3 regions of the Kribbella sp. NPDC051586 genome follow, and region 1 is predicted to be linked to each of the others. Evidence: riboswitches for the same ligand, from Rfam matches in the RefSeq annotation. Region 1 holds a riboswitch; each other region holds the start of a gene.
The links. Region 1 has a riboswitch for ZMP and ZTP ahead of ACIA58_RS10435 (glycine hydroxymethyltransferase). Riboswitches for the same ligand answer to the same signal wherever they lie in the genome.

Region 1 (3,228 bases):
TCCTGATGCCTAAAAGAAGGCTGCCCGCTCCCAGGATGCTGGAAGCGGGCAGCCGGTGATCAGCTGAGCTCGAGGCCCGGGTACAGCGGGTGCTTGTCGAGGATCTCGGCCGAGGCCGCGCGGGTCTTGTCCGCGACACCGTCGGCCAGCACGTACTTCGCCTTCGACGGGGCGCCCGCGGACGTGGTCGTCGGGGTGGTCGCGGACAGCACGTCCACGATCAGCTCGGCGACCCGGTCGAACTCGTCGGCGCCGAACCCGCGCGTGGTGAGCGCCGGCGTACCGATCCGGACGCCGGAGGTGTACCAGGCGCCGTTCGGGTCGCGGGGTACGGCGTTCCGGTTGGTGACGATGCCCGCGTCGAGCAGCGCCGACTCGGCCTGCCGGCCGGTGATGCCGTACGACGACACGTCGAGCAGGACGAGGTGGTTCTCGGTGCCGTCCGTCACGAGCTTCACGCCGCGCTTCATCAGGCCCTCGGCCAGCACGACCGCGTTGTCCGCGACCGCCTGCGCGTACTCCTGGAACGACGGCTGACGCGCCTCGGCCAGCGCGACCGCCTTGGCGGCCATCGTCTGGCTGAGCGGACCGCCCAGCACCATCGGGCAGCCGCGGTCGACGGACTCGGCGTACTCCGGCTGGCAGAGCACCATGCCGCCACGTGGACCACGCAGCGACTTGTGCGTCGTGGTGGTGGTGACGTGCGCGTGCGGGACCGGGTCGAAGTCGCCGGTGAAGACCTTGCCCGCGACCAGGCCGGCGAAGTGCGCCATGTCGACCATCAGCGTCGCGCCGACCTCGTCGGCGATCTCGCGCATCGTGGCGAAGTTCACCTTGCGCGGGTACGCCGAGTAGCCGGCGATCAGGATCAGCGGCTTGAACTCACGGGCCTTGCGGGCGACCTCGTCGTAGTCGAGCAGCCCGGTCTCCGGGTCGGTCCCGTACGAGTGCTGGTTGAACATCTTGCCGGAGATGTTCGGCCGGAAACCGTGCGTCAGGTGACCGCCGGCGTCCAGCGACATGCCGAGCATCTTCTGGTCGCCGAGCGCCTTGCGGAGCTTGGTCCAGTCGTCCTCGGACAGGTCGTTGACGTGCTTGGCGCCCGCCTCGGCCAGCGCCGGGGACTCGATCCGCTGGGCCAGGATCGCCCAGAAGGCGACCAGGTTCGCGTCGATGCCGGAGTGCGGCTGGACGTAGGCGTGCGGAGCGCCGAACAGGGCCGTGGCGTGGTCGGCCGCGGTCTGCTCGACGGTGTCGATGTTCTGGCAGCCGGCGTAGAAGCGGTGCCCGATAGTGCCCTCGGCGTACTTGTCCGAGAGCCAGTTGCCCATCGTCAGCAAGGTGGCGGGGGAGGCGTAGTTCTCGCTCGCGATCAGCTTGAGCGAGGACCGCTGGTCGGCCAGCTCGGACCTGATCGCGCCGGCGATGGTCGGTTCGACCGCGGCGATCACCTGCAGCGCGTTGTTGTACGCGGCCGACGCGGCGGCGGCGTCGAAGGGTTGAGTCATCGTTGTCTCTCCTGCGGTTGCAGTGGGTCGAGGGCACCCAGGCGCACGGTGCCGACGGTTTTCGCTCCCCGGTGGTTCTCCACCTCAGCGCGCCAGTCGCGACGGCGTCAGCCTATCGTGCGTTCGACGATCCGATCGAACGGTGTCGTCCGCGGCAGCGTCCCGAAGACGCCACCCCAGTCCTTCGCCAACCGCGAGGCCACGAACGCGTCCGCCACCTCGGGCGTCGACTGCCGGATCAGCAACGATGCCTGCAGGCATTGGGCCATCAGCGCGGCCAGCCTTCGTGCGCCGGCTTCGGCGTTCTCGGCGTCAGCAAGCGCTTGCAGTACGTCGTTCACGGCGGCGTCGAGCCGTCCGTCCGCGCCTTGAACAGCGGCCATCTCCGTCAGCCAGGCGTCGAGCGACTCCGGCCGCCGCAGCGCCCGCAGTACGTCGAGCGCGTTGACGTTCCCCGACCCTTCCCAGATCGAGTTCAACGGCGACTCCCGGTAGAGCAACGGCAGCCCGGACTCCTCGACGTACCCGTTCCCGCCAAGACACTCCAACGCCTCCGCGACCATGAACGGCGTCCGCTTACAAACCCAGAACTTCGCCAACGGCAGCGCAATCCGCCGGAACGCCGCCTGCTTGGGGTCGGTGGAGTCGACCGCGGCCGCGAGGCGCATCGCGAGGGCTGTGGCCGCTTCGCTCTCGATCGCCAGGTCGGCCAGCACATTCTGCATCGCCGGTTTGTCTGCCAGCTGCCCACCGAAGGCTGAGCGGTGCCGGGTGTGCCAGATGGCTTCGACCAGCGCCCGGCGTTGGAGGGCGGCCGAGCCGAGCACGCAGTCCAGCCGGGTGGCGGCGACCATCTCGATGATCGTGCGGACGCCGGCGCCCTCGTCGCCCAGCCGGTACCCGATCGTGCCGTGGAACTCGACCTCCGACGACGCGTTCGACCGGTTGCCGAGCTTGTCCTTCAGCCGCTGCAGCGCGAACGGGTTCCGGTTGCCGTCGGCAAGCACCCGCGGTACGACGAAGCAGCTCAACCCGTCCGCCGCCTGCGCCAGTACCAGGAACACATCCACCTGCGGCGCCGAGCAGAACCACTTGTGCCCGTTCAGCTGGTATTCGCCGTCGCCGACCGGCGTCGCGGTGGTCAGGTTCGCCCGTACGTCGGAGCCGCCCTGCTTCTCGGTCATCCCCATCCCGGCGAGCACGCCGCTCTTCGCGCCGACGGGCAACCGCCGTACGTCGTACTCCGTCGACGCGAGCCCGGGCACCCACTCCTTCGCGAGCCGCTCGTCCGCGCGCAGCGCCGGCACCGCGGCGTACGTCATCGAGATCGGGCAACCGTGCCCGGGCTCGACCTGGGACCACAGGTAGAACCCCGCCGCCCTGGTCAGATGCGGCGACGGTCGGTCGCTCGTCCACGGCGCGGCCTGCAGCCCGAAACCGACCGCCTGCTGCATCAGCCAGTGCCACGACGGGTGGAACTCGACCTCGTCGATCCGGTTGCCGTAGCGGTCGTGCGTGCGCAGGACCGGCGGGTTCTGGTTCGCCGGGAGGGCATGCGCGCGCGCCTCCTCGGACCCCGCCAGCTCGCCGATCCGAACTAGCCCCGGGTCGTCGGCGAGGTCGGCGTACGGACGCAGAGCGTCACCGAGCGCCGCATCCCGGGTGAAGAAGTTCACGCCCCGCAGTGGGGGAGCCTGATTCGTTACCGCGAATGGGTCCG
Region 2 (3,228 bases), on a different contig from region 1:
GACTTCCCGTACAGCGACGACGACGCCGTCCCGGTCGAAGTACCGGCGGGCTCGGCGGTGATCTTCAACGGGTACCTGCTGCACCGATCACTGCCGAACACCGGCCGGCACGGACTCCGCCGGGCGCTCGCCAACCACTACATGAGCGCGGAGTCGCTGCTCCCGTGGCAGACCGTGCCGGCCGGCGTTCACGTCGGCAAGCACGACTACCGCGACATCGTGATGGTCGCCGGGACCGATCCGTACGCCTACAAGGGCATCGACGACCTCGCCCGGCCGCACTCCCGCCCGGACAAGGACGGCGGCTGCGACCGTTAGCCGGCGGCGGCGTCCGTCAGCCCAGCCGGGCCTCGGCGGCGTCGACCGTCTGCTCGAGCAGAAGCGCGATCGTCATCGGCCCGACCCCGCCCGGCACCGGCGTGATCAGGCGCGCGACCTCAGCCGCCTCCTCGAAGTGCACGTCGCCGACGTTGCCCTCGTTGAAGCCGGCGTCGACCACGACCGCGCCCGGCTTCAGCCAGTCGCCGCGGACGAAGTTCGCCTTGCCGACCGCCGCGATCACCACGTCCGCGGTCCGCACCAGCTCGGGCAGGTCCCGGGTCCGGGAGTGCGCGTACGTCACCGTCGCGTTCGATGCCAGCAGCAACATCCCGGCCGGCTTGCCGAGGATCGGGCTGCGGCCGATCACCACCGCGTGCGCGCCCTCCAGCGGTACGTCGTACGCCGCCAGCAGCCGCATGATCCCGCCGGGCGTGGCCGAGCGGAACCCGCGATCCCCGAAGGCCATCGCCGCGAACGACAGCATCGTCACGCCGTCGACGTCCTTGCCCGGGTCGATCGCCTCGAACGCGGCCCGCTCGTCGATCTGCGCCGGCACCGGGTGCTGCAGCAGGATCCCGTGCACCTCCGGGTCCTCGGACAGCTTCCGGATCTCCGCGACCAGCTCGTCGGTGGTCGTCTCGGCCGGCAGTACGACGCTCCGCGACGCGATCCCGGCCTTCTTCGACCGGTTCTGCTTCATCCGCACGTACGTCGCCGACGCCGGGTCGTCGCCGACCAGCACGGTCGCCAGACACGGCTGGACGCCGTACCGCTCCTGCAGGGCCTTGGCCCGCTCCGCCGCCTTGGCCACCATCTCGGCGGCCAGCTCGGTCCCGATCATCAAATCAGCGCTCATCTGCGCACTCCTCATGGTCGAAGGTGCCCAGGCGCGCGGCGTAGCCGGATGGCAGACCGTTCCCCGGTGGTGGTCCACCTCAGCGCCAGTCGCGGTCCGCCCTCAGGATACCGACCCGGTCACATCGGCGACGAACGTGTCGGCCACACCGTCGCCGATCCGGATCGGGACCTGGCTGTGCGGGAGCCGGACGTCGCGGATCTCCTCGGCCTGCGTGATCAGGTGCTCGATCCCGTCGCGGGCGGTTGCGCCGGCCGAGGCGTTGCCCTCCGCCTGCGCCTCGAGCACGCGCAGCGCCTGACGCAGCGCCCCACCCCAGTAGAACGACGCGTCCAGCCAGGCGTCGGCCTCGCCTTCGAACGCCGGATCGACGACGCCGCTGCGGATCTGGGCCGACGCGTTCTCGATCGCCTCGAGGTACGGCTCGAGCTCGGCGATGGCTCCGGCCAGGTCGCCACCGTCCCACGTCGCGCCGAACGCCGCGAGCTTCGCGGCCAGCACCGGCGCGTTGGTCAGGTGCAGCTTCCCGTCGTACGTCGTGAGGTCCGCGAACACCTCCAGCGCCGCGATCGTGTCCGCATCTCCCCCGGCCCGCTCGGCGATCGCACGATGCCAGGACGCGTCCGCGTCGTAGGTCGCCGGCTTCCAGCCGAACTCCGCGAACGAGTACAGGGCGAGCTTGCTGGCCGCGGCCTGGTTCATCGGGTTCGAGATGACGCCGACGACGTGCTCGGCCAGCCCGGGCTCACGACCCGTGTACGCCGCGAGCAGGATCCGCCCGTGCGCGTAGTCGTTCACCGGGTAGTTGTCCCAGATCAGGATGTCGTGCCCGAACACCGCCTTCGCCTCGGCAGCTTGTGCGCTCGTGATCTTCTCCGGGACGACCGCCGTACCGGTCCAGTGCACGATCACCGCCGGATCGAGCTGCTCCCGCAGCGCCTGCTTGTACGGCGTCTCGTGCACGTCGTAGTACTCGGTCGGGACCATCTGCAGCGGCGCGAGGTCAGCCTTGCTCGCGATCCACTCCCGCTGGATCCGGTTGCACAGGTCGGCCTGGGCCGCGCCCGCGGCGCCACCACCGGTGCCGTACTTCGCGGCGTCCTCGTCGGAGTGCCAGGTCTCGTACTCGATGTCGTCGAGCGGCACGTTGAAGACCCGTACGCCGAGCGCGTACAGCGCCTCGAACTTCGCGATCAGGGCCTGGTAGTCGTCGTCCGAGGTGTACCGGATCGACAGCCCGGGCGAGAGCGCGAACGTGAAGTCGACCTTGTTGCGCTGAGCCCGCTCGATCAGCTCGCCGAGCTCGGCCAGCTTGTCGGCCGGGTACGGGTCGCGCCACTGCTCGCGGTGGTAGACGTCGTCCTTGGGCGCGTACTGGTACGTGTTCATCCGGTGCGCGCCGAGATAGTCCAGATGGTCCAGGCGGTCCGCGTGCGACCACGGGGTCCCGTAGAAGCCCTCGATCGAGCCTCGGTACGGCAGTGTCGGCCAGTCGCGGATCTCGACACCGTCGACATGGTTGCCCTGGACAAGCTGATCCAGGGTCAGCGCGGCGTAGTACGTGCCGCGAGCGTCGACGCCGTCCAGCACGAGCTGATGGTCGCCGACGGCAACGACGTACCCCTCGGCCGGCAGACCGGCGGCCGGCTCGACGTCGAGGCCGGTGCCGCCGAGGTGGACCGTGACAGCGGCCTCGCCGTCGACGATCGTGCCGACACCGGCCCGGGCCAACGTGTCGCGGACGACCCGTTCGGCGTCGGGATCGGTGGTCGGGCCGTGCACCAGGCCGACCGTGTCACCAAGGTCGAATCCGTCGGGGCGGCTGCTGGTCTGCTGAGCTTCAGGGGTCACAGCCCTATCCACTCAGCGCGCCGCCCCGCTCGTCAAGACGCCCGGGTCAGCCTGAGGACCGGGATCGTGCGGATGCCGGCGGTGCGGACCTCGTACTCCGCGAAGCCCGGGTAGCGCCGCGCCTGCTCGGCGTAGATCCGGTTGCGCTCGTCGCCGGTCAGCTCGTCGACGGCCACCTTGTACGTCTCGGTGCCGACCTC
Region 3 (3,228 bases), on a different contig from region 1:
GTCCTCCTGCTGACCGGCCCGCCGGGCTCCGGCAAGACCACCGTTGCCCGCCTGGTCGCGACCGACGCGCCGCGGCCGACCGTGCACATCACGACCGACGAGTTCTACCGCGCGATCCGCACCGGCTTCATCGCGCCGTACCTGCCTGGCGCGCAAGAGCAGAACGAGGTGGTCGTCGACGCGATCGTCGCGACGGTCGGCGTCTACGCGCGCGGCGGGTACGACGTGGTGGTGGACGGCATCATCGGCCCCTGGTTCCTGCCGCCGTTCCGCGCCGCCGCCGCCGACTGGTCGATGTCGTACGTCGTCCTGCGCCCCGACCTCGCGACAACGCTCGAACGCGCGCGGGCCCGGGCCGCCGGCGAGTTGAAGGAGGTCGAGGCGATCACCGGGCTGCACGGCGCGTTCGCGGACCTCGGCGAGCTCGAGCCCCACGCGATCGACACGTCGTCGCTCGATCCCGCGGACACGGCGGCCGCGGTCCGCAAAGCCGTTGCCTCGGGCGACTATCTGCTCAGTGCCGGAACAGGCGTACACCCGTCGCGGACCAGCTGATCCCGAGGTCCGCGCAGGCGGCGGCGACCTCGGGGGAGCGGATCGATCCGCCTGGTTCGGCGATGTGGGTGACGCCGTGGCGATGGGCCTCCTCGATGTTGTCGGTGAACGGCAGCGCACCGTCGGACACCATCGAGACGCCGGTCAACGGCTCGTCCGACCGGCGTGACCACCACAGCCGCGCCTTCTCGCCGGCCAGCCGCGTGCAGTCCACCCGGGACTGCTGCCCGGCGCCGATGCCGATCGCCGTCGCGTCCTTCACCATGACGACGGTGTTCGACTGGGTGTAGCGGGCGACGATCAACCCCAGCAGGAGGTCCCGGGCCGCGTCGTCCGGCACCTCCTCGTCCAGCAGGTCGCGCGTCAGCGGCAGCGCATCACGCTCCTGCGTCAGCCGCAGTCCGTAGACCTCCCGGGTCTCCTCGGCCGGCGGCTCGAAATCGGCGTCCGCTTCGAGCACGAGGTACGTCCCGCGCTTCTTCGCGGCCAGGATCTCGACCACGCCCTCGTCGTACCCGGGCGCGATGATCCCGTCCGACACGACCCGCTTCAACCGGTCCGCGAGCTCCGTGTCGACCGGATGCGACACCGCCACGAAATCGCCGTACGACGACTTCGGATCAGCCTCGCGAGCCCGGACGTAAGCCTCGGCAACGGTCGCACCAAGCGCGGCACCCGCGGGCGAAACATGCTTGTACGAGGCGGCCGCCGGTACGCCGAACGCCCGCGCCGCCTCCCGCACGAGCTGCCACCCGGTCACCGCATCCAGCACATTGATGTACGACGGCGCACCCGAAACCACCGCGAACGGCGCACGATCGACCGGCGCCATCACCGCCGCTTGGTGTGGATTCATTCCATAACGCACGAGGACCTCCGAGGTCGGTCGGAGGCGCCCAGGCGGACGACGCCTTGTTCTTCGCTCCCCGGTGGTAACCCACCCTCGCCAGTCGCGGAGCCCTCAGCTTAGGTCCTGCCACGCCCTCACCCCGCTACGTACTGCGTCGGCGTCGGTCAGGGGTGGCTGATTCCGGTCATGTCGACCTCCTGTCACAGCGGTTCGGTGGCCGCGCCGGGTGGGATCGGATACCACAGATCGAGGTGCACCGGATCGGTGCCGACAGCAAGATGTCCGCACCTGATCGGTGCCTACAGCAAGGATGGTGTACCCGGTGGGGTTTCGACGATCTTTACCGATACCGGCGCTGCTGGCCGGCGGCGCCCTGGCGCTGTCCGGGCTGACCCCGCCGGCCACCGCCGCCGCCTCTCCCGCAGCGGTGGCGGCCCTGACGCCGGCGACCGCCGCGCCGGTCGCGGGGCCCACCAAGGACCAGGCCCCGGTACTGCGGAGCCCGGCCACGGTGACGTTGCTGACCGGCGAACAGGTGACACTGCGGCCTGGTCCTGACGGCAGGCCGCAGGTCGATGTCCGGGACCGCGACGGCGGACCCGCGGTCGGGTACGCCGTGCACAACGACCACGGCCGCGTCAGCGTCATCCCTCACGACGTCGCGAGCCTGGTTCCCGGCGTACTCGACCCGGCCCTGTTCGACGTGACCGGCCTGGTCGAGATGGGGTACGACGACGCGCACCGTGCGGACCTGCCCGTGATCGTCCGGAACTCCGGCGCCCGCGCGATGGCGAGCAGCGGATTCACCGCGACCCGCACCCTGGCCGGCATCGACGCGACAGCCGGCCGGATCCAGAAGTCTCGTGCCGCGGTCTTCGGGGACGCCCTGACCGCTGACCACGCCGCCGGTCCGGCCAAGATCTGGCTCGACGCCGCCTTGCACGCGGACCCTGTCACCAAGGTGGCCCCGGTGCCGGCGACCACGACGCCGTCCAGCGGTTCCACGACGGCGGCGGCACCGCTGGACGGGTACCTGCAGCAGGTGCAGGCGCCGACCGCGTGGCGGCGCGGTCTCGATGGTCACGGCGTCAAGGTCGCGATCCTCGACTCCGGGATCGACACCGGCCAGCCGGCGCTCGAGGGCAAGGTGACGGCGACCGCGGACTTCACCGGCGACGGTCCGCAGGACGACCTCGGACGAGGTACCCAGCTGGCGTCCCTGGTGGCCGGCAACGGCGCCGGGTCCGACGGCGCCCGCAAGGGGATCGCACCCGGTGCCGAACTGATCTCCGGCAAGGTTCTGAACGCGGCCGGCCAGGGCACGGTGTCCGAGCTGATCGCCGCGATGGAATGGGCCGTCGACCAGCATGCGGACCTGGTGAACATCGGTCTGGGGGCGCGGGCGCCGATCCAGGGCGACGACCTGCTCGCCGACGAGCTCGACCGGCTGACGCAGAGCAGCGGAGCGCTGTTCGTGACGGCGGCCGGCGACGACGGGGACATCTACGCCTCGCCCTTCTCCATCGAGACGCCGGGAACGGCCGCCTCGGCTCTGACCGTCGGTGCGCTCGACGATGCGGGCAACCGGGCCCGCTTCACCAGCATGGGGCCGACGCACTCGTTCCTGCAGAAGCCGGAGCTGTCCGCGCCCGGCACGGGCATCCTCGCCGCTCGTGCCGGTGCCCGCGACGGCAACCTGTACGCGATGGGCTTCGGTACGTCCCGGTCCGCGTCGCTGGTGACCGGATCGGCCGCGCTGCTGCTCCAGCAGCACCCGGACCTGACCTGGCAGCAACTGAAGGCACGGTTGAGCAGCAGCGCCG

Region 2: linked by a shared signal. The riboswitch ahead of ACIA58_RS23845 (bifunctional 5,10-methylenetetrahydrofolate dehydrogenase/5,10-methenyltetrahydrofolate cyclohydrolase) and the one ahead of ACIA58_RS10435 (glycine hydroxymethyltransferase) in region 1 are both predicted to bind ZMP and ZTP.
Region 3: linked by a shared signal. The riboswitch ahead of ACIA58_RS39230 (5-aminoimidazole-4-carboxamide ribonucleotide transformylase) and the one ahead of ACIA58_RS10435 (glycine hydroxymethyltransferase) in region 1 are both predicted to bind ZMP and ZTP.

Annotation. Positions count from the first base shown of each region.
Region 1 is NZ_JBITDF010000002.1:4,542-7,769, reverse strand. It holds gene ACIA58_RS10440 (DHA2 family efflux MFS transporter permease subunit) at 1-59, shown strand, start outside; gene ACIA58_RS10435 (glycine hydroxymethyltransferase) at 60-1,508, opposite strand; ZMP/ZTP riboswitch at 1,537-1,618, opposite strand; gene ACIA58_RS10430 (acyl-CoA dehydrogenase family protein) at 1,616-3,228, opposite strand, start outside.
Region 2 is NZ_JBITDF010000003.1:1,081,007-1,084,234, reverse strand. It holds gene ACIA58_RS23850 (phytanoyl-CoA dioxygenase family protein) at 1-318, shown strand, start outside; gene ACIA58_RS23845 (bifunctional 5,10-methylenetetrahydrofolate dehydrogenase/5,10-methenyltetrahydrofolate cyclohydrolase) at 335-1,177, opposite strand; ZMP/ZTP riboswitch at 1,196-1,280, opposite strand; gene ACIA58_RS23840 (beta-N-acetylglucosaminidase domain-containing protein) at 1,280-3,028, opposite strand; gene ACIA58_RS23835 (nitroreductase family deazaflavin-dependent oxidoreductase) at 3,061-3,228, opposite strand, start outside.
Region 3 is NZ_JBITDF010000006.1:250,147-253,374, reverse strand. It holds gene ACIA58_RS39235 (AAA family ATPase) at 1-555, shown strand, start outside; gene ACIA58_RS39230 (5-aminoimidazole-4-carboxamide ribonucleotide transformylase) at 515-1,423, opposite strand; ZMP/ZTP riboswitch at 1,443-1,519, opposite strand; gene ACIA58_RS39225 (S8 family serine peptidase) at 1,728-3,228, shown strand, end outside.